DNA from 3 places in the Lacticaseibacillus parahuelsenbergensis genome. Region 2 is predicted to be linked to each of the others. Evidence: riboswitches for the same ligand, from Rfam matches in the RefSeq annotation. Region 2 holds a riboswitch; each other region holds the start of a gene.

Evidence for each region. A riboswitch is a leader RNA that binds a small molecule or an ion and turns the genes downstream of it on or off. The one in region 2 is predicted to bind lysine.
Region 1: linked by a shared signal. The riboswitch ahead of LACPH_RS13890 (ABC transporter permease subunit) and the one ahead of LACPH_RS08595 (amino acid permease) in region 2 are both predicted to bind lysine.
Region 3: linked by a shared signal. The riboswitch ahead of lysA (diaminopimelate decarboxylase) and the one ahead of LACPH_RS08595 (amino acid permease) in region 2 are both predicted to bind lysine.

What each region holds. Positions count from the first base shown of each region.
Region 1 is NZ_CP132482.1:2,975,504-2,983,142, reverse strand. It holds gene LACPH_RS13905 (ABC transporter substrate-binding protein) at 1-232, shown strand, start outside; gene LACPH_RS13900 (hypothetical protein) at 259-504, shown strand; gene LACPH_RS13895 (amino acid ABC transporter ATP-binding protein) at 832-1,578, opposite strand; gene LACPH_RS13890 (ABC transporter permease subunit) at 1,582-3,183, opposite strand; lysine riboswitch at 3,290-3,463, opposite strand; gene LACPH_RS13885 (helix-turn-helix domain-containing protein) at 3,624-4,499, shown strand; gene LACPH_RS13880 (helix-turn-helix domain-containing protein) at 4,496-5,344, shown strand; gene LACPH_RS13875 (helix-turn-helix domain-containing protein) at 5,502-6,521, opposite strand; gene LACPH_RS13870 (MFS transporter) at 6,622-7,639, shown strand, end outside.
Region 2 is NZ_CP132482.1:1,832,147-1,839,785, forward strand. It holds gene LACPH_RS08585 (helix-turn-helix domain-containing protein) at 1-462, opposite strand, end outside; gene LACPH_RS08590 (helix-turn-helix domain-containing protein) at 708-2,237, shown strand; gene LACPH_RS08595 (amino acid permease) at 2,397-3,857, opposite strand; lysine riboswitch at 4,004-4,178, opposite strand; gene budA (acetolactate decarboxylase) at 4,238-4,948, opposite strand; gene alsS (acetolactate synthase AlsS) at 5,015-6,691, opposite strand; gene LACPH_RS08610 (hypothetical protein) at 7,197-7,639, opposite strand, start outside.
Region 3 is NZ_CP132482.1:108,197-115,835, reverse strand. It holds gene LACPH_RS00525 (MoaD/ThiS family protein) at 1-101, opposite strand, end outside; partial or broken gene LACPH_RS00520 (transposase zinc-binding domain-containing protein) at 265-414, opposite strand; gene LACPH_RS00515 (aspartate-semialdehyde dehydrogenase) at 485-1,543, opposite strand; gene dapF (diaminopimelate epimerase) at 1,547-2,554, opposite strand; gene LACPH_RS00505 (aspartate kinase) at 2,556-3,935, opposite strand; lysine riboswitch at 4,477-4,656, shown strand; gene lysA (diaminopimelate decarboxylase) at 4,795-6,144, shown strand; gene dapD (2,3,4,5-tetrahydropyridine-2,6-dicarboxylate N-acetyltransferase) at 6,154-6,858, shown strand; gene LACPH_RS00490 (N-acetyldiaminopimelate deacetylase) at 6,865-7,639, shown strand, end outside.

The DNA.
Region 1 (7,639 bases), 1.1 Mb from region 2:
TGCCACGAAGTCAAGTGATTATCAAGCCTATCTAAAAGCCAACCCGAACTACCAGGCCGCAGTCGATGCGTATGATGATGCGTTCTCATCAACACCATTCATCGGCTATAACACTTACCGTAACAACTTGCTGGATGCCGTTGACCAGACAGTTTCCAAAAAGGCTGAGCCTAAGACTGTGCTAACCAAGCTGCAAAAGCAGGCCGAAACCATTTTGAAAGATAACCGTTAATTAACCAAAAGAAAGCAGGCGCGTCCATGACGACATTCAAACGGATTTTAAAACGAACCCTTATTTACACCGTGCTGGTACTGGGCTTAGCGGTGCTAATGACGTTTGGCTATGTCGGCTATCAAGACGTCACCGCTGGAAAAGGCTACCTTGCCTTGCGCTACCTTTTACTAACGGCAGAGTCCGTGGTCGGCGGTTTTTTCCTGTTCTTCATCGTGGTGAGTCTGGACACATGGCGCGAACATCGGGAAAAGAAGCGGAAGACAAAATGATAGATTGTCGTGCCAAACTCCGCAATCTCCGGCCAGCTGGGGATGGAACGCTGTGGGCACGACTTAGAGCCTCTGCAAAACCGGCAGAGTCTCTAAGCTCGGCCTTGTTGTAGGCGGGGCAAAGAGCGCCCCACCAACAACAATTCCACGGCTGATCCCCATCTGGCCTACGATTGCTACGCTTTGGCACTGACCAAGCCAATTCTCCTAGGAAAACTAAAAGCGGATATACTCCAGCTGTCGTTGAGTATGTCCGCTTTTGTATTGTGGCCGTGAGTTATGATACGACTTCATTTTTTGTTTGTTTATGATATAAGGCTAATTCAGTTAAACCCGGTTCAAGTAACGCTTCAAAAATTCCTTGGTCGCTGTTTGTTGCGGATTGCCGAAGATTTGATCCGGCGTACCGGACTCGGCAATGATGCCGTTGTTCATGAAGACGACGCGATCGGAAACATCGCGAGCGAAGGCCATTTCGTGGGTGACGATGATCATGGTCAGGCCGGTGTGGGCTAGGGCTGTCATCGTGTTTAGGACATCATCAACCATTTCCGGATCCAGCGCACTGGTCGGTTCATCAAACAGGAGTACTTCCGGATCCATTGCTTCGGCTCGGGCAATGGCGACCCGCTGTTCCTGCCCGCCGGAGAGCTGATCCGGTTTGGCGGCAATGAAGGGATCCATGCCGACTTGTTTCAACAGTTCCAACGCGTGGGTTTTGGCGGCTGCAGCGTCGCGTTTTAAGACGGTTTGCTGCGGGACCATCACATTTTGCAAGACGGTCATGTTGTTGAACAAATTGAAGCTCTGGAACACCATGCCGACTTTGGCGCGATAGGTGCTCAACTTTACGTCTTCACCTAGAATGCTTTTGCCGTGAAAAAGAATATCGCCGCCAGTTGGGGTTTCCAACAGGTTGATGTTGCGCAACAGGGTCGACTTGCCGGAGCCGCTGCGGCCGATGATTGAAACAACTTCGCCGGCCTGGACGTTGAAATTAATGTCGGTCAGGACTTCGTGGTTCCCAAAACTCTTTTTGAGATTTTTAACTTGGATTAATGGTTCGTTTGCCATGATCTAGTCCCCCTCTTTTGCGGTGCCGATTTTCGGCGTTTCAACCTGCATTTGATTGTTCATCACGTTGTAGTCTTTGGGTCCGTCGAGATGTTTTTCGATGAGCCGGAAGAGGCGGCTGATGGTGAAGGTCATGATGAGATAGATGCCGCTGACGATCAGATAGGTGTGGAAGAACTGGAAGCTTTGGCCGGCAATGGTTTCGCCGCTGAAGAACAGTTCGGAAACCGAGATAACCGACAGCACCGAAGTATCCTTAATATTCACAATGAACTCATTCGTGACCGCTGGCAGGGAGTTACGAACCGCTTGCGGCAGGATAACTTTCATCATGGTTTGCAGATGCGTCATGCCCAGCGCACTGGCTGCTTCGAACTGTCCTTCATCAACGGAAATAATCCCGCCACGGATAATTTCGGAAATGTAGGCGCCAGTGTTAATCGAAACAATCAAAAGCGCTGCGGTGGTGCGATCCATGTTCAGGTGCCAGGCTTGGGCGGCGCCATAATACAAGACCGCTGCCTGAACAATCATTGGTGTACCACGGAAGACCTCGATATACAAGGAAAGCAACCAATTGATAACTGCCCGCAAACCGCGCTGTCCCAACTTCTTGGGTTTTGGCGTGGTGCGAATAATCCCGACTAACAGGCCGATGATGAAACCAACAAGGGTGCCGACCAAGGCCAGTAACAACGTCATACCGGTACCACGCAAGAGCATCGGCCCATACTGTTTCATAATGGCCATGAACCAGTTGCCGCTCTTTTCGGTCGAAGGCTGATTATCGACCGCCTCATTCATCAGGCGTGCCCGCTCTTTTTGGGAAATCGTAGCGAGCAATTCATTGATTTTAGCTTTATTGGGATCGTTTTTCCGCAACCCGATTGCCAGGTTGGTGTCGCTGGCATCGGTTTTAAACCCCTGACCCTTGGCAAAATGGATATACATCAGGTTCGGGTTGGCGCGTTCTGCCGTGATCCCTTCAGGAACTTCGGAAACATAGCCGTCAATGGTGCCAGACTCCAAGGCCACCCGCATCGCTGGGAAGTCGTTCATGGCCGGTTCCTTGACGACTCCTTTGATTTGGTTAATGGCCTGATAGTGATACGTACTGAGCTGCGCTGTCACTTTAGCACCTTTAAAATCAGCAATGCTCTTGGCTTTTGCATATTTGCTGTCTTTACGGACGACCATCGTCAAATTGGAAATGTAGTACGGATTGGTAAAATCAATCGTTTTGCGCCGATCCGGTGTTGGTGACATCCCGGCGATAATGGCATCGATTTTGCCGGAAGTTAAAGCAGGCGGCAGGCCATCCCAAGAGGTTTTGACCACGACGACTTTCTTGTGCAGTGCCTTAGCGACTTTCCGCGCAATCTGAACATCGTAACCATTAGCGTATTCATGACTGCCTTGAATCTTGACCGCGTTATTGGCATCTGTGTTCTGTGTCCAATTGAACGGTGCATAGCCGGCTTCCATACCGACTTTGAATGTGTTGTCGTCGCTCGCAGCATTGACTGGCTTAGCAGCAAAACCGCCCAGCAACAGGCTCAATACGAGCCCCAGCACACCCAAACGTGCAACCCAGTGTTTTTTCATAAAATGACATTCTCCCTTCTTGTAGTGGGAAATAGAGCTGGAACCAAAAAATCGACCTTTATTGAACAAGCAATAAAGGTCGATTCCATCGATTTTAGTCATAAACCAGAATCATAGCGCCCCGAAGCAGCCTGCTTCGACAGTCCATGAGTTATGCGCTCATGGCCCAATGCGGATCGTCCGAACACGGCCCGACATTTCGGCGGCGGCACTTACGACTGGTTCAACATGATCCGGCACTCCCCAGTTTTCGTTGCCCACCGCAACCTCTATTTCTTGGTGGTGTATTTAAATGTCAAGATCGAGTGTAGCGGAATGGGGAATGAAAGTCAATTAAGTCTGTGCTGGCAAATGTATGAAAAATAGAAAGATATTTTGAAAAAATGACAAAACGTGTTAAATTTGTCTAATAAACTTCTCATAAAAAGGGGCGGGTGCTGATGGCGGAGGAGCCTGTCAAAGTCGGGGCCTATTTAAAGGCGTTGCGTCTCGAGGAAAATGACTCATTGGAAGAAATTGCGGCGGGGATTACGACGGCCGCTACTTTGTCACGCTTTGAACGGGGGGAGACCCAGCTCAGTGCAGCCGTTGTTTTAAAACTGTTAACGCGCTTTGATCAAGATGTTGAATTGATGCAACAAGGCTATCGGGCATTGAATCCGGAGAATTTTTTCCAACAGGTTAATCGGGCCACGGTTGCCGGTAAGTCAGCGTTGCAGGTGTTAGCGCAAAAGCAGTATCGCTTGTGGCGACAAACCGGGCTGATTTTTTACCGACTGAATCAGATTAATATTCTGGCCCACAATGGGTATACGGACCCGAGTTTTCAGACAACACCACAGATGAAAGCCGACGTTATCAAGTATTTGAAACGGATTCGGTACTGGGGATTGTATGAGCTTGATCTCTTTGCCGCCACCTTGGTGATCTATGATCATGAGCAACTGATGAGTTTGGTCATGGAGCTGGTTTTGGACTGGCCGGATGTGAAGGGCCATCCAACCCGGAACCAGTATCTGTGGGCGATTTTGACGAATAGCATCGCCTTGCTGATTCATCGTCGGGAGTTTACGGATGCTGTGCGGCTGCTTAACGTCGCCAAGAACTTACCCATTCCGGCCGATGATCTCTATGCGCGGATCATGTTGCGCTATCAAGAGCACCTGCTGACCTATCATCGCGGCCAGCATCGGGCGGCCAAAATGGCGGTTAAAAACTTACTGGCAACGCTGGCGTTATTGGACTCGCCGTTTTTTGCTCAATTGTTGACGAAAAGTTGGCGACGATTCCTGAAGGAGGAGGCGCAGGCAAAATGACGATCGGTGAACAATTCAAACGATTGCGTAAAGAACGGCGGCTGACGTTAAAAGAAGCCGCTGGCGACATTGTTTCGGTATCAAGCCTTTCAAAATTTGAAAATGGCACCTCACAGTTGGCCGCCGATCGCTTTTTCCTATTGCTGGATCGTTTGAATCTGGACTGGGATGCGTTCACGCCTTCACGCTCGGATGCACCATTATCATTTTTGCATCGTTATCTGGTGGCGGCGCAGCAGGCAGATGTTCAGGCGCTGGCGGGTATCTTACGCCAGTTGCCGCTGGCGAATACCAATCAACGGTTGCTGTTGCATTTGACGCTGCATAACCATGCACCGGAACGCTTTTCCGTGTTGGCCCGTGAACGTAAACAGGCGTGGTCGTTGTTGACGCATACAACGGCGTGGTCGCTGTTGTTGCGGCTGATCGCGCTTCAATTAACCGGCATCATCGCGATGAAGGATTTGGAAGGACTGATCAAGGCCATTGCGAACCAAGTGCAAACACCCAACACACCACAGGATCATTTGAATCTGGCCAATCGCGCGTTCTTGACCGCTTCTCTTCGGTATATTGCGGCAGGGCAACTGGACAACGCGCAGGAAACGCTTGCGTTAATTCGGCAGGCCACAGTGGGTGACATGGGGGTTGAGTTTCAGATTGCCTGCACCAAACGTTTGGTGATGATTTATTCACCGGATAAAAGCAAGGCAACGCGCGGTTGGCAAGAGCTTGCCCAACTGAAGGCGTTGTTGAATGAGGTTGCGGCACCGGACTGGACGGCAAGTTGGCTGCCGGCTTTGGAGGCGTTGGCTGAGGCAAAGCGTTGCGGTAAAGAAGCCTGACTTTGCCTTTTTTGAAAATTCGGATAGTAGCAGTTTGTAACGGACTCGCGATCAGCGAAAATAAGTTGATTGTGGGTCCGTTTTTTGGTGTGTTCCACGTGAAACGTCATGAGTTAAGAAGGAAGACTGTTTTTTTGACACGATAATAGGTTCGCAGTCAAAGAAAGTACGCGCCACCTTGTGGATCCTTGATATTGATTCGGACGACCTTCAATAAGTAACGCAGCCACCGTTCTTGCGTCGGTTGGTCCAAAATATGCTCCAAACTGATGGCTTGTTGGCATAACTCGTATCCGGCTGTGGTTTGGCCGATGACGGCTTGGTACCAGCCGCGTAAAAATAAGAGGAGGGCGGAGTTTGAGAGGTCGTTTGTGTCATGCAGAATTTTTTCAGCAGTGGTGAGGACTTTTTTGGCATCGGTTAAGTGGCGTGTGTTGATGAACACGGTGAAGGCGGAGAAGAGCGTCTGAATCCGTAGATTGCCAATTTGATTGAAGGCGCGATATTTTTCCGAACGCTTCATCGCTATTGGCAACAAGTTTTGAATGGTTTCAGCAGGTAAGGCGACCATGAGATGGCGGAACCAATAAAGCTCAAAGTAATTCCAGGTTTCAACCGAGTAGAGATAGCTGACCAGCGGCTTGGCGCGTTCCTGCAATTGGGCCATGGCGTCGGTCACATTTTTGAATGGTGATGGCTGGTCAGGGGGCTTGACGCGATCAATCATGGTTAGGCGGAAAATCTGGATGCTGATGAGTTCAAATTGGGTTTGGCGGTTGTGGTCGTGCTCGTACCGTTTCTGCCAAGTCTTTTCCTGTTTTAACAAATATTGGTAGTCGGCCAGCGTGGGATTTTCAGAGCCAAAGCGATCCTGATAGGCGATAACCTCTTCAAAGTCACGGTGAACCAAGGTGTTGTAAACAAACCGTGTGTGAGTCGTTGGCGGTACGGCGCCTGCCTGGAGATCGCGGATGAAGACGAATTCTTCCAACGAAATATTGATGCGGAAGAGCAGATGACTTAGGCGGGCAAAGCTGATATTGGAGCGACCTTGTTCGAACTTACTAATGAAAGCAATGGAATTATGCGCATCGGCTACCTGTGCCAAGGTCAGATGGTGGTTGCGCCGAAGTTGGCGGAAGACGGCGCCGTCAGTGGGATTGATTTTTTCTACCATAGTGGAATTTCACCTCGCCTTGAGTGTAGCCTGCTTACACTCAAAGTACAAACCAAGTAGGAATCGAAAATGACATGCTTGGCTGCAGGGAGGTAGCAACATGCATGAATATTTCAATAATCGGGGTTATCGCGCCATTTTAAATGCCAGTTTGTTGAGCGGTATTGGCGACAGTCTGTATAACATCGTTTTTATCATTTACGCGGCTACGATGCCGTTTAAAAGTCTGGCGGTCACGTTGGCGGCGATGGCCACCAGTTTGCCGACAATGCTGTCGCTGGTGACTGGCAGTCTGGCTGATCGAACCCAGGCCAAAACCAGTCATATGGTGGCTACGCGTATTGGCCAAACGTTACTTTTCCTAGGGTTGGCAGGGATGATCCTGCTGCCTGCCAGCTTGCCATTGTTTTTGCTGCTCCTTGGCATCAATATACTTTCTGATACTCTGGGACAATATGGGAATGGTTTGGTACTGCCATTGTTGCATCGGTTAATTCCCGCTAAAGAATTGAACACGGCCATCAGTTTTCAAAGCGCGACCGGGACGACGGTTCAAATGGTTTTTCAGGCGGTCGGTGCGAGCCTGATTGTGTTACTTAACCACAATTATGCGCTGTTTGGCGGGCTTAATGCTGTGACGTTTTTACTCGCAGCTTGGGTTATAACCCGGGAAAAGAGTCGCCTAAAACAAGCTGAACCACCAGTCGTTGCGCATGCGCATCAGCCGATTCTCAAAAATATTGGCAATGTGCTCAAATTTCTGGCAACCAACCGTTTTCTTTTGGCAGTCATTGTTTTCGCAATGTTTGTCAATACACTGGGCTCATCGGTGGATGGCTTAATGTCGGTATCCCTGGTCCAGCAACCTGGCATGTGGCTGCGTGATTTTGGTACGACAGTTGCGTTGTTGAACATTGTCTTCTCGGTAGGGCTGATTTTAGGCGCACTGTTTGCGCAGGATGGCCTGCAGCGGCTCAGTACGTTCAAACTCCTGAGTCTTTTGACAGCGGCGATGATCGGGCTCAGTTTTAGTTTCTTCCTTTTCCGTTCGCTTGCTGCCGTTATGGGATTCAGCTTTGTGACGTCTTATCTCATGGGAAAAATCAACCCGCGGGTGT
Region 2 (7,639 bases):
CACCCCGCTTTGCCGCGCATAGCCTCGAATCGCTTTTAGATGGCGCAAAACCGTAGCTTTAGAGCTATCGCATGCTTTCAAAAAATCGTCAAGATTCTCATAACGTTGATATAAGACAGCGTCTAAAAATTTGTATGGATGTGATTGTGCGACGAGATGATAGCGAAATTCATCGGGTGGTACCGCAAATAAAGTTTTCACCGAACTGTGGTGACGGCCGAGCATTGCCTGTAGTGAACTGATCAGGCCGTTATAAGTATTATAGACGCTGCCATAATTGCGGTTCGTAAGCGCTGCTATCTGTTTGAGATTAACCTCACTTACCAAGGGCCGATGACCACGATAAACCGCTAATTTTGCCGTAACTGGTGTCTGCGCTTCCCGTACCTCGATAATGGTACGAAACAACCCCAGTTTCTCAGCGTCAGACATTGACAAAAAAATATCATGATTGTCTTTCATAAAATCTCCCTACTTCAGATAATTTACCCCATTTCCCATGATTATACTTCATCGAACATACAGCGTCAGGTTTCAAGCTCGGCACAAAGCTTGTCTATACCATTTTTATAGCAGTTTCCTATCTTAACAGATGGTTTTACGCATGTTTAAAGTTCAATAGTTCACTAATAAAACGTCATACTTTTCATTCTTTGTTATAATTGATATTGAAGCGAACTAAACTGTCTTCAGATTGGGGGATCACGATGCTTTACGAACAAACCTTTCTTGACCGCGCTGATTTACAAAAGTACCAAATGTTTTCAGCTATCAAGGATAGTAATGTCCAAACTTACACCATTAATACCCTCAGTCGGCACCTAGACCTTTCTTATCAGCAAGGTTACAACATCTTGCAGGAACTCTTCCGCGATCTAACTGAATTAACTGCCCACCCGGAAAATCTTAAACGTAAACAAATCAACCTTCTCATGGAAATTGACGTGACGGTTGATGATTATCACCTTTATTTGCTAAAACATGCGATCGCGTTTCAATTTGTCGACTACATTGTTCAGGCAAATCATCCTTCTACCGAGCAATTTTGTCGCGCCCATTTCATTAGTCGCTCGACGTTGGTGCGGAAAACCGTCGCCTTGCGCGCATTGCTCGAACGATTCCAAATTAAGCTGTCTTTTAGTGACTTATGCTTCATCGGCGAAGAAAGCCGAATCCGGCTGTTTCTGTTTGATTTTTACTGGCTGGGCTATCATGGCGTGGACTGGCCATTTAAAGTTTTGGATGAGCAGCAAATTGTCAAAGAATACATGGCCTTGCCCAATGCCAAAACCAATCCGGTCGATATTCTTGAAGAGATCCTCTTTTGGGCAATCTGTCGGGTGCGGATCAGTGGCAACCATTTTGTTACCGGCAACGAGCCGTTTGACCGGATTTTCAACGATTATCCGCCCTTCCAGCATGCCGTTTATACGCGAGAAATGTTCCCGGCGTTTAATCAGCAATTCATGAAGGGTGAAAATGACTTTTTCTATTTTCAGCAACATCGCACGATTACCTTTTTGCCTGATACACCGGCCGATCAAGACTTTATTCATTATGTTCTTAAGCAAAAAACGATTACTGCGGATTTCGTGAAACGACTTTTGGCCTTCTTAGGTGATCATATTCGGCATCACACCGTCTTTGACCTTCAGCACGAACAAGGCTTAATCCTCAATTTAACCCGAATCGCCTTGAACAACGAAATTTTGGGCGGCGACTTCATGCATTTAGTCGACTTTTTCAATCCCCGTGCGTTGAATTACACCAAAACCAATCTTTATCAAGGCCTTGAGGAATTCATTGCCACGCTGCCTGATACGCCGGCATATCGACACTTTCTTGGTAAGCAGCATCTATTTTTGCGCACGCTCTACTATTTGCTGACGCCTTATCTGCGCTACTTTGCGGAAACACCTACCGTACGGGTCAGATTGGCCTATCTCGACCACAACTTGCTTAACCGCCGCCTCGTCAACTTCTTATCCGATCTTCCAATGGTTCACTTATTACCAGAACGTGCCGTTTTTAAAACAGCAGACCTCGTCATTACCAGCGTCGATAATGAGCAGGCCATCAAAGCCGCTGCGCCTGCCGGTTTTCACGGGCACATCATTAGTTGGACAGCGGAAGACAGCGATGACGCCATCTTCCAACTGTATTTGTTGATTCGCCGCTTGTACCTAAAGAAAACCGACGCCTCGTTATCAGCCCAAAATGTCGATCCCCCTTCGTAGGCTCCCGTCGTTCGAATAAATTTTGACAGTTAACCATCAAAAAACGGCTCTAAAACGCAGCAATTTGCGTTTTAGAGCTGTTTTAGTTTAGCGAGAATTCATAACTATGGCGAGAAACATTGCAGTCAGAAAGCCAATCAGGTAACCCGTTACTCACGCTCACTTGTTTGCCTGATGCTCGCGGTGCGGTGAAAGGTCGACTTTTTCTAGCGGAATCAGTTTGGTCTTATGCTTCACCTTGTACCAGACAAATAAAACGATGAATAGCGGAATCGACATGTAGGAAATCAGCAGACGCCCCCAGGCAAAATGTTGCACCGCTTGCAGATCCTGACCCACAATCACAATTAAGCTCATGATAATCGCCAAAATCGGGCCAACCGGGAACCATTTTGCATGATATTTTAGCTCATGAACATCATGCCCTTGCTTCACAAACGCACGGCGGAAGCGAAAATGTGACACCGCAATCCCAAGCCATGCCAGGAATCCGGTCAGACCGGATGCGGCGACCAACAGTTGGTAAACATGGGGTCCCATGATGCTGGTTAAAAATGTCAAACCACCGACCAGCGTCGTCAGTAGTAAGGCTGCAATCGGAATACCGCGCGTATTCGTTTTTCGAAAAACGCGCGGTGCAAACCCGGACCCGCCCATGGCCCACAACATTCGGGTTGAAGCATACATGCCGGAATTGGCAGACGATAAAACTGATGTCAGAATCACGGCGTTCATCACGCTGGCCGCTCCGGCGAGGCCAATTCGATCAAAAACCAGTGTAAACGGCGAAATCGCCACTTGATCAACACTGGCGCCTAACAGATTCGGACTGGTATAAGGAATGATGGCGGCAATGACAGCGATAGACAGGATATAGAACAATAAGATCCGCCAAAACACCTGCTTAATCGCCTTGGGAATGCTGGTTTCCGGGGTAGCACTTTCGCCCGCGGTAATCCCGATTAGCTCGGTGCCTTGAAAAGAAAACCCTGCGACCACGAAAACCGCTAATGTTGCCGGCAACCCACCAACAAACGGCGCCGCCCCGGTCGTATAATTTTTAAAGCCGATGGGACCGTGTCCGCCCATGATCCCAAGAATGGTCAACAAACCTACGACCAGAAAGACCATGACGGTGATCACTTTGATTAATGACAGCCAATATTCGGTTTCGCCAAACGACTTAACGGAAATAATGTTAATCGTAAAAATGAGCGCCAAAAAGCCCAGCGAAAACAACCAGCCTGGCACATCCGGCAGCCAAAAGTGCATCACAATGGCCGTTGTCGAAACATCGACGGCAACGGTGATCGCCCAGTTAAACCAGTAGTTCCAACCTAAGGCAAAGCCAAACGCCGGATCAACAAACCGGCTGGCGTACTCTGAAAAGGAACCGGATACCGGCACATAGGTGGCCATTTCGCCTAAACTGGTCATCAGAAAGAACACCATTAACCCGATACCAATATATGCCGCGATAGCGCCGCCCGGACCGGCAGTTGCAATCGCGCTGCCGCTGGCGACAAAAAGTCCGGTGCCAATACTGCCGCCGAGGGCAATCATTGAAAGATGCCGGGTTTTGAGTTCTCGTTTTACCTGATTCGTTGCTGACTGTGCCACAAAAGTACTCCTTTGCTGAATGGGTTGAGAGATGTTAAACGTTGGGTTTGTTACGGTTACAGGGCGTTTAAGCACTAAAAAAACCGGTGGGTGTCAGTAACTAACCCATCGGCTTATTCTGCTTTTCGTCATGAATAAACGTGATCCGATTTGTTAGCGCCCCGCGATAGTCGCGACAGTCCAGCAGATGTTATCCACTGGCCCAACACCGCCTCACTGAACTAAGCCGGCATTTCGGCACCTTTCCCTTTAACAACTGCGCATCTGGCGTTCAGGCCATTGCAGTTGCGACTGATGATCGGTGCGACCTCTAATCTTGATTATGGTTCACGTTATCATGTCTTGTTTCTAACGGCAACCGGCTCTCACCCGGTTTTAACTCAATTTTCAGCTTTGCGGATGTCATCGACTAAACTAGCCGTGTCAAAGTGCTGCTTTAAGAACGGTTCGTCATCGGTTGGCAGGTGTAACTGAAAGTCACTGAACTTTTGTAAAAATAATTCGCCACTGTCGAGCTCAAATCCGAGAATGTGCCCGCCCATGTGATGATCGGCGGACAAAAAGTGCAAATGGAAACCCGGCGATACCGCACCGGCATAAAGATCCGGTGAAAAGTACCCGATCAGCGTGCCTTTGACGTTATCGGCATGGAATTCTTTTTGGCCTGAAGCCGTTTCTGTCAACGTCGGATAAGGAGGCTGTTGCGGCAACACAGCGCGCGTGTGCATTTGCGTGAAGGTACCTTCGACCCGAACTGCCGCAAAAAGATTGCTCGTTTGTAACCGATCAAGAACCGCTTTCTGAAATCCGGTCAGATCCAACCCCTGAAGCTTCCCGGCCGAAACATCGGCTTGATAATGAACATTCGCAAACGGCACTTTCTCATCCGCTGCAACTTCGCGAACGGTACCTTGTGCGTTAACCTGATAAACTTTGCCGGCTTGAATAATCAACTCGCCATCAAGGCCGGTCAACGTGCCAATACCAGTGTCACCATGTTGCAACAACGCTTCAATTGTCTGCGTTCCGGCAAACAAACCAGGCACTAACATTGCCAGTGTCCCATGTTGATACAATCGATCCGTTTCCAAAAAGAAGTCCCTCCTTTTGCGCAGGGTTGGGCCTGCAGCCGCCCAGAATCAACCTGCCGCCAACGATTAATAAATCTGGTCAGGCAGCATTGCCGCGCCGAGTTCCGCATTGTCGGAATAATCGACCGGAATGTCAACCAGCACTGGCCCTTTAGTCGCAAACGCTTCATCAAGCACCTCGCCAAGTTCACTCGGTTTATTGACCCGCAGACCCTTGGCACCAAAAGCTTCTGCATACTTCACAAAATCAACCGGACCAAAGTCGACCCCTGCTGCCCGACCATATTTCATCTCTTCTTGGAATTTTACCATATCATAATGGCCATCGTTCCAAATAATGTGAACCAAATCAGCCTTCAAACGAACGGCTGTTTCTAGCTCTTGGCCAGAGAAAAGAAAGCCGCCATCACCTGATACTGAAACTGCTTTTTTACCCGGACGTACCAAAGTCGCCGCAATCGCCCAAGGTAAAGCAACCCCTAGCGTCTGCATCCCATTGGAAAACAGCAAGTGGCGCGGTTCGTAACTCCGAAAATGGCGGGCCATCCAGATATAGTGGCTGCCGACGTCCACAGCAACTGTCATGTCGTCTGTCACACGTTTTTGCAATGCGGCTACAATACTGAGCGGGTGTAAGACTTTTTGATCTGAGAGGACTGGCGGAACATCACTTTCCTGTAATTTGGCCTGTAACTCTGTGAGATACTGCTTGCTTTCAGGCGCAACCTGATAACCACGCAGTAACGGGACTAAAATATCGAGTGTCTGGGAAATATCACCAATCAGCTCTGTTTCTGGCTGGAAGTTGTGATCGATTTCCGCTGGCACATCGTCAATGACAATGATGCGCGACTTGCCATCTGCATTCCAGTTACGTGGTTCATATTCAACCGGATCATAGCCGATCGCAATGACAAGATCGCTGTGTTGCAATAACATATCCCCCGGTTGGTTGCGGAACAAACCCACCCGGCCAAAGAAATTGTCGATTTGGCGGTGAGAGATAATACCTGCACCTTGGAAGGTTTCAACAACCGGCAACTCGGTGACTGACAACAACTCGCGAATCTCTTCGGTTACGTCGCTTGATGACGCGCGCATACCTAACAACAAAACTGGCAACGAAGCTTCTTTAATAGCATGCGCTAGGTAAGTCATATCACTAGGACTCGCCGGCCCTAACTTTGGCGCCACCAGCGGCTTAATCGGTTCCGAGTTCACCGGTGAATCAGTGACGTCTTGAGGAATCGACACGAAGCTTGCCCCTTGCTTGCCGGATTCCGCGGCTTGATAAGCATTGGCAATGATTTCACTAACATTGTCCGGATCCTGCACTTCAGCGGCATATTTGGTAATCGGCGCAAAAAGATCGGCATTACGCATGCTTTGGTGGGAACTACGCAACAGATCCGCCCGCTTTACCTGACCAGACAAAGCCAAAACCGGATCACCTTCAGCGGTTGCGGTCACCAGGCCAGTTGCTAGGTTTGAAGCACCTGGTCCGGAAGTTGTCAGGACAACGCCGGGTTTGCCAGTCAAACGCCCGATCCCGGCAGCCATGAACGCAGCGTTCTGTTCATGCCGTGCCACGATTAATTGCGGACTCTTTTCTGATTTGGGATGATCCAAGGTTTCAAAAACCCGATCGATTTTGGCGCCGGGGATACCGAAAACATAATCAATCCCGTGATTTGCCAAACTTTCGACAATTAAATCTGCGCCATAGCGCTTCTCTTCTGCCATTTCGCCACTTCCTAAATTATTGATGTGTTTCATAATACGCTTTTTGTGTTCCGTTTCAAGCCTAGTTTTTTTGAAAAACACTGACTAAACAGAAATGTTCTGTTACATATTTTTCATCAATCTGTATCAATTATAAAATTGGTCGAGTCAGTTTGGAATTCAATAAGCTGATGTTTTTAGCATTAACTTGATTTTAAACGAAGTGGCATAAACTTTGCTTAAAAACTGCTCACAAAGTGCCGCGGGGACGGGTCAGATTATTTGTTTGCTTACAGGTGTTCTATTTTAGGGCAATTAACGGCCAAACTCTGGTTTCTATAACGCGCTCACCGGCGCAGAAGCCTGCACATAAGGACCTCGAGCCAAAATGGCCAAAGGCCAGCCATTTTGGCTCGAGGCCACTTATGCTCCGACTTCTTACCGCGCCGGTTCACGCTCATCAAAAAAGCACCGCCACAATAGGCGATGCCAACTCAATCATACAACTTCCAAATAACGACTGCTTTCAAGACTGCATGGAACGACTGATTTTGCCGATGCCGGTCTTGGGGTCTGTCATTTTCATATTAAAACCGAATTTCGTGAAAATGTGACGTAACTTGGCTAAGTTAACTTTGTCAAACGAACTGATCGTGCCGTCGACTAAACCGATGTCGGCTTTCATTGCCAGGTTAAGAAATGCTTTTAACGCCAGCTGTGCCAAACCCAGATTCTCAAAGTCGTAAAAAGCCAGTCGACTTTCAGAACCCAGTGTCTCCAAGACGGTGATGTGCATCACATTATCCCAGCGATTGGTTTCAAACAGGAGCTGTGCTTGATAATCCGCTTTCGAATGGCCATACTTGTCAACATTTTCAAATGGTGTGTAGACGTAAATCGAGTTCGTTTTTTGCTTTTGTTCGTCGGATTTAAAGTCAGTGAACACAATATATTGGCTCACTTTCTTTT
Region 3 (7,639 bases), 1.3 Mb from region 2:
GCAACATCTTTAACGATCTCGCTCACAGTAGAGCCAGAGGACAAGATGGATCCCTTCCCAAGGCGACCTTCTGCAATACCACGAAGTTTAACATTGACCATAAAATCACTTCCTTTACTTTTGATAAGTCAAAGTTAAGGCAAGCCTAAACAAAATGCAACCCAAATTTTAAAAAATAACGTTTAATTACTGCCTTATGCTAATTTGATTATCATTTTAAGTTCAGAAGCACAGAGCGCTTTTGGGTCGCTTTTACTTTGCAAAAGCGACCCATTTAGTGTCACGACAGCCTTCACAAACAAATAAACGATAACCTTTTTGAATATCTCCGCAAGATTCAAATTTGGCAACCTCTTTTTTTACCACTGGCCGAATTCTTCGTCCATGGTTCTTCAAAAGTTTATAATCCTTTATACGTTAAAAAAACCGACACCACCCCGCCGCCAAACAGCGACCATACATGGTATCGGTCCTAACATATTTTTTACTTCGGCTGAATCAAGCCCATCGCATCCATCGTCTCCGCAATTTGCATGGAATTCCATGCGGCACCCTTGAGAAGATTATCGGAAACATCCCACATGTGGAAGAAGCGTGGATTTTCTGCATCGGCGCGAATACGCCCGACAAAGACCTCTTTACTGCCAACGGCGTTTCTGGCTTGCGGGTAAAGTTGCTGGCTCGGATCATCTTGAACAACCACGCCGGGCGCCTCTGCTAACGTTGCGCGAATGGCGTCAGCGGTAGCATTGCTATCTTCCACTTCGAAGTAAACTTCTTCTGAGTGGGCAATGGGAACCGGAATGCGGACGCAGGTAGCGGTGACTTTAATCGCATCGCTGTTCATATCGCCGGCCATGATTTTCTTGGTTTCGTGAATCATTTTCCACTCTTCATGACTGTAGCCGTCTGGTTCGAAAACATCAATCTGCGGCAAGGCGTTGAAGGCGATCGGGTAGTGTTTCTTATCACCGGCAGTCGGTAAAATTTTCGGCTCCAGCGGCTTGTCATCCAGTGCTGCCCGGGTTTCATCAAACAATTCATTCATGGCTGACTGTCCGGCACCGGAAACTGCCTGATAGGTCGAGACGACAACCTGTTTCAAGCCAAATGCCTTACGAATGGGCTCTAGCGCTGTGACCATCTGAATCGTTGAACAATTAGGGTTGGCGATGATACCTTGATGATGGCGCAGCGCCTCGGGATTTACTTCCGGCACAACTAACGGAATATCCGGTTCCATCCGAAAGGCGCTGGTGTTATCGACCACCACGGCACCGGCTTTAACGGCTGCCGGGGCAAACCGTTTGGAAACCGACCCGCCAGCAGAAAACAAGGCAATGTCAATGCCTTTAAATGAATCATCGGTTGTTTCGTGAACGGTTAATGTTCCATCGCGAAACGGTACCTTTTTGCCTTCTGAATGCTTGCTGGCAAGTGCCAAAACGGATGCAATTGGTAGTTTGCTTTCCGCGACCATTTTCAACATCCGGGTTCCAACGGCTCCGGTTGCACCCACAACTGCTACGTGATAACCACTCATGTTTTAAACTCCTTCTGTCAATGTGTCTGCTAATGCGCGATGCGGTAATGCGGCAACGAATCGTTCATAAGCCGCCTGCTCGCCCGTCGGCGCAATAACCGCCTGCTGCAAATCGCCGCCGACCAATGCTGCTTCTGGTAACGTAATCGTGGCAGTGACCGTCGCATTGCCGATTAATTCAATCCAATAATGGTCGTGGTCGCGGTGAACCACCGTTTTGACCATTCCTCCTGGATTATACACGGTATTGACGCGATCCAACGCCGCTTGGTGGGGATGGGTCAAAATAAACGCCAGGGTCGTGGCTGACATGCCGGTGCCGCAAGCATTGGTAAACCCGACACCGCGCTCATAGGTTCGGGCAAACAGCGTATCCTGCCCTAAGATTTCGGCAAATGTGACGTTAACCCCTTCCGGAAAATAAGGATTTTTCCCGTTCAATTGCTTGCCAATCCGTTCAAGATCCGGACCCGCCAACTCGTCCTTGGACACAAACGCAATCAAGTGCGGATTGGGCACGGCAACTGCGGTGAACTTCAGATGCGGATGAATAGCCGGCAGAACAGTATCAACAATGTGATCCGTGCCTAAATTAGCAAACGGTAAAGCTTCTGGCGCAAAACTAACCGGGGAAATTTCAACCGAATACGCCGGCACACCGGCTGCTAATGGCTTCTGCTTGGCGACCGCCAGATCCGCAAAGTCAGTGTGGACCCGGAACGATGTTTGGCCGGTTTTTTCACTTAAATATCGCGCCACTGTCCGCAAGCCGTTGCCACAAAGCTTGGCAAAGCTGCCGTCTGTATTAACGACGGTCATTTTCCCCGCTGTTCCGGGTGCATCCGTAATCGCCAAAACACCGTCCGCACCACCTAGCAAACCAGTCTGACTGTCGGTTAGCCGTTGCGTCAATGTCGCCAGCTGCGTCTTCGTCAACGGCTGGGTCAGTTGCGTTTCATCCAATAAAAAGAAACTATTTTCGGAACCGTGAACTTTTTGCAATGTCACCATGTTAGTGTACCTCCAGACGCTGATTAATCGGAATGAAAAAGGCGTTGTAAATTGCCTTGACCGCGCGATTGGCTGACTCCCGCGAGGTGCCTAGCATCAGTGAAATCTGCGAGGCGCCTTCGTTGATCATCGACACGTGAACACCGGCACTCGCTAACGGCTGCAAAATCGTCTGAATCAAGCCGGTCCGCTGCGCCATCCCTTCGCCGACAACCATGATAATCGCGTAATCATCAATCCACTTCAAAACATCGGGATGAACCGCCGTTTGGATCTCATCGCAAACTGCTTTTCGTTTTGCCTCGTTCAGCTGCCGATCATCCAGAATAATCGTCAGATCGTCAATCCCACTTGGCATATGTTCATAGCTGATGCCGTGCCGTTCCAAAACCTGCAGCAACTTCAGCGTAAACCCGACTTCCTTATTCAATAGATAACGATGCAGGTAAATGGCGCCAAAATGTTGCGAACTCACGATGCCGGTAATGGCGTGCTTCGGGACAAAATGCTGCTCGGGAACAATCATGGTTCCGGGAGCATCGGGATGATTGGTGTTCTTCAAATTAATGGGAATCTGTCCCGCAATGGCTGGCAAAATCGCTTCATCATGAAAAACGCCAAACCCACCATATGATAGCTCTCGCATTTCCCGATAAGTCATTTCCTGAATCATCTGGGGATTTGCCACCACACGCGGATCAGCTGCAGCGACCCCATCCACATCGGTAAAGTTTTCATATAAGTCTGCTTGAAAACCGTTGGCGAGAATGGCTCCGGTGATATCGGAACCGCCTCGTGAAAAAGTGGCAATCGCGCCTTTACTGGTATACCCATAGAAACCAGGAACTACCAGCACACCCAGCGGTCGACTAAAAGCTTCCAGATGCGTGTAAGTTTCACGTGAAACTTCCGCATCATTCGGATCATCGGTCACCAGGATGCCCAAGTCTTTCGGTTCGCCGTAAGTAGCTTCAATACCTTCATGATTCAAAACGGCGGTCATCAGAAACGCATTCAACTTTTCGCCGCGAGCCTTGAAACCAGCCAGTAGATAATCGCGATTGGTAAATGTCTTTTTCGGTAATTGGTATATCTCTTCGCTGATTTGCTGCATGACTTGGGGATCAAGTCCGAAATCATCGGCGATTGCTTGATAACGCGCAACAATTTCCTTAACGACTTCAGTTGCATTTTCATGGCGCAAGACCGCTTGGGCATACTGAATCAATAAGTCCGTTACTTTAACGTCACCGGGATGCCGTTTACCAGGCGCGCTAGTCACCATCACCTGCCGCGCAGGATTTGCTTTCATGATTGCCACAACTTTGGCAAACTGCGACCCATTTGCTAATGATGACCCGCCAAACTTTACGACCCGCACGATAAACTGCCTCCCTAATGGGTTCCCTATCGCAAGCAACTTGCAGCTATTCGCTCGCAGACATCGCGTTTTGCCAGCCCGTTTCTGCAAATGAGAACTCTGTCATTTTATTTTGTACTTTAGCAGACTCTCCCAGAAACACAACCCCCAGCGGCGGCGGAAAATCGGCATGTTTTACCGGCATTGCATAGAAACAAAGTGTTGAAATTTGTTTTTAATTTTTTTGCTCAAACAGGTGGCGAGTGAGTTTTGGGTATCAGGTGACGAAAAGTTAGTTGGTGCAGGAACGTGCCTGTATGTAAAGAGCTTGAGCGCAATGGCTAACGCTCACTGGTTTTCTCTGCTGCTCTCGTAAACGCGTTCACTGGGCCAGTTCACGCTCTTGTTTAAACGCGTTCATCGGCGCAGAAGTCTGCGTGTAAGGACCTTGATCGCAATGGCCTAAGCCCGGGCCATCACGCCCAAGGCCGCTTACACTCCGACTTCTAACCGCGCCAGTTCACGCTCTTGACGCCTTCGTTTTTTTATTATAGTCTGGTGATAAACAGATAGAGGTTGCAACCAACATGAGTATCCGAATCGAGCGAGATCCTTCGCGGTGACGTTTGGTGAAAGGGGCGGTTGCCGAAATGGGGGCGCCGGGATCGGCAAGCCTGTTGGGCCAGGGTTGAATAAATCCTGTACTGTCGCTTAGAAACCTAAGCGGGGCGCTATCATTCAAGTAGATTGCAAGTTGGGATCTTTTTGTTTGACGCGTGGCCAAACAAAAGGATCCCTTTTCGTTTGCCATCGCCCTGCCATAACGCGTTCACTGGGTCAAAAACCGGCCCAGTGAGAACGCTCAAGGAGGATGCCTGATATGAATTTTGCTACAAATCAAGAAGGTCAATTAACCATTGGCGGCGTTTCGGCCAGTCAACTGGCGCACACGTTTCAAACACCGCTTTACGTGTATGATGTCGGAGCGATTCGCCACCAGATTCGCGCGTTTAAACAAGTTTTTGAGGCTGCCAACGTCCGTTATGCTGTCAGTTATGCTTCCAAGGCGTTTGCGACCATTGCAATGTACGATGTCGCCAAGGCTGAAAACATTCATGTCGATGTGGTTTCCGGCGGCGAATTATACACGGCTCAAGCCGCCGATTTTCCCATGGCAAAAGTCAGCTTTCACGGTAACAACAAAAGCAAAGCTGAATTGCAACAAGCACTGGATGCCGGCGTCGGCACGATCATCGTGGACAATTTTCATGAATTGGATCTGCTTGATGAGCTTTTGAAAGCGGCAGTTGGCCAACAAGATGTTTTGATTCGGGTCGCTCCCGGGATTAGCGCCCACACCCATGCTTATGATCAAACCGGCCAAACTGACAGTAAATTCGGCTTTGATCTTGAAAGCGGGCAGGCAGATGAAGCAGCCAAGCGGATTTTAGCCGACGAACATCTGAATCTGCTCGGCATCCACGCCCATATCGGTTCGCAGATTTTTGAAGTAGCCGGATTTGAAGCCGTCACCCAAAAGCTGCTGGCTGTCCTTGACAATTGGCACCGGCAATTCGGTTTCACCCCGCAAGTGCTCAATGTTGGCGGTGGTTTCGGGATTGCTTACACCAGCCAGGATGATCCGTTGCCGCCAGAAGCGTTTGTCAAAGCCATTCTGAGCACCCTCAAGACGCAAAGCAGCCAGCTTGATTGGCCGCTGCCGGCAGTCTGGATTGAACCGGGGCGGTCGATTGTCGGCCCCGCCGGCTACAGCCTTTACACGGTCGGCAGCCGCAAAGACGTGCCTGGGCTGCGACCATATGTTGCAGTTGACGGCGGCATGGGCGACAACATTCGGCCCGCCCTTTATCAGGCGCAATACACTGCGGTGGTTGCCGATCACCCGACCGCCAAGCCAACCGAGCATGTCCATCTCGTCGGCAAGTACTGCGAATCCGGGGATATTTTAATCGACGATGCCCCATTGCCCGCCACCCAGCCAGGCGATGTGGTTGCCGTTTTCGACACCGGTGCTTATGGCTACTCCATGGCATCCAACTACAACCGCAACCCGCGGCCGGCCGTCGTTTTCGTTGAAAATGGCCAAGCTCAGCTGGTCGTCACGCGCGAAACTTACGCTGACTTGATTCAGCACGATCACCACTACGCCGCACCGAGCTCGTCAACACCCGCAACCACCGCCAACAACGCTACTACCGCAACCAAATAGGAGGCCATCATGGCACAATTAGACACCCAAAAGATCATTTCAACCATTGCCAACAGCAAGAAAACGACGCCTGTGAAAGTTTATCTCAAAGGCAAGTTGGCTGATTTACATTTTCCAAAAAGTGTTCACGCATTTGTTGGCAAACACACCGGAACGGTCATCGGCGACTGGGCGATTATCCAGCCAATTCTAAAAAAAGCCAAGCTTGATGATTACTATGTCGAAACCGCGGGCCGCAACACCGGCGTTCCTTTGCTGGATATCAAAGCGGAAAATGCCCGAATTGAGCCTGGCGCGATCATCCGCGACCAGGTTCTGATTGGCAACAATGCAGTGATCATGATGGGCGCCATTATCAATATCGGCGCTGAAATCGGCGATGGCACCATGATCGACATGGGCGCGGTGCTGGGCGGTCGAGCGATTGTCGGCAAGCATTGCCATATTGGTGCCGGTACCGTTTTGGCCGGCGTGGTAGAACCGCCGTCAGCGAAACCCGTCACAATCGGTGATCACGTCATGATCGGCGCCAATGCGGTGGTTCTTGAAGGCGTGTCGGTCGGCGAAGGGGCGGTTATTGCCGCCGGAGCTGTCGTCATTAACGATGTGCCGGCACACACGGTGGTTGCCGGCGTTCCCGCCAAAGTCATCAAGCAGGTTAACGATCAAACGGAAGCCAAAACCGTCCTGCTCGACGAACTCAGAAAGCTGTGATTTTTAATGAAGGAAGCTGAATTGATTGCCATTCGCCGCCAGCTCCATCAAATCCCAGAGCTAGCCTTGCAGGAAAAAGAAACGCATGCCTTCCTACTTAAAACGGTGCAAAGTTTTCCGCAAACCCACCTCACCATTCGGACACTGCCTAAATTGCCAACTGCCTTACTGGTCAAAGTTCACGGACAAAACCCGCAACGAACGATCGGCTATCGAACCGACATTGACGCCTTGCCGGTGACGGAACAAACCGGCTTACCGTTTAGCTCGCAGCATTCCGGCATCGCCCATGCTTGCGGCCATGACATCCACATGACAGTCGCACTAGGAATTCTGGATTATTTTGCCCATCACCAGCCAAAAGATAATTTGATTTTCTTCTTCCAACCGGCCGAAGAAAGCAAAAACGGCGGCAAATTGGCCTACGACATGGGCACTTTCACCGGCGATTGGCATATCGATGAGTTTTACGGCTTGCATGATCGCCCTGACTTGCCGGCTGGTACCATCAGCACGCGGCTTGGCACCCTTTTTGCCGGGACAACTGAAATTAATGTCGACCTCATCGGGAAAAGTGGCCACGCAGCCTTGCCGCAAAATGCCAACGATATGATCGTGGCGGCCGCCAGTTTTATCAACCAGATTCAAACCGTCGTTGCCCGTAACGTCAGCCCCACCGACAGCGCGGTCATCACGTTTGGCCTGATGCGCGCCGGAACCATTCGCAATGTGATTGCAGGACGCGCCTACCTGGAAGGTACTTTACGCGGATTCACCCAGA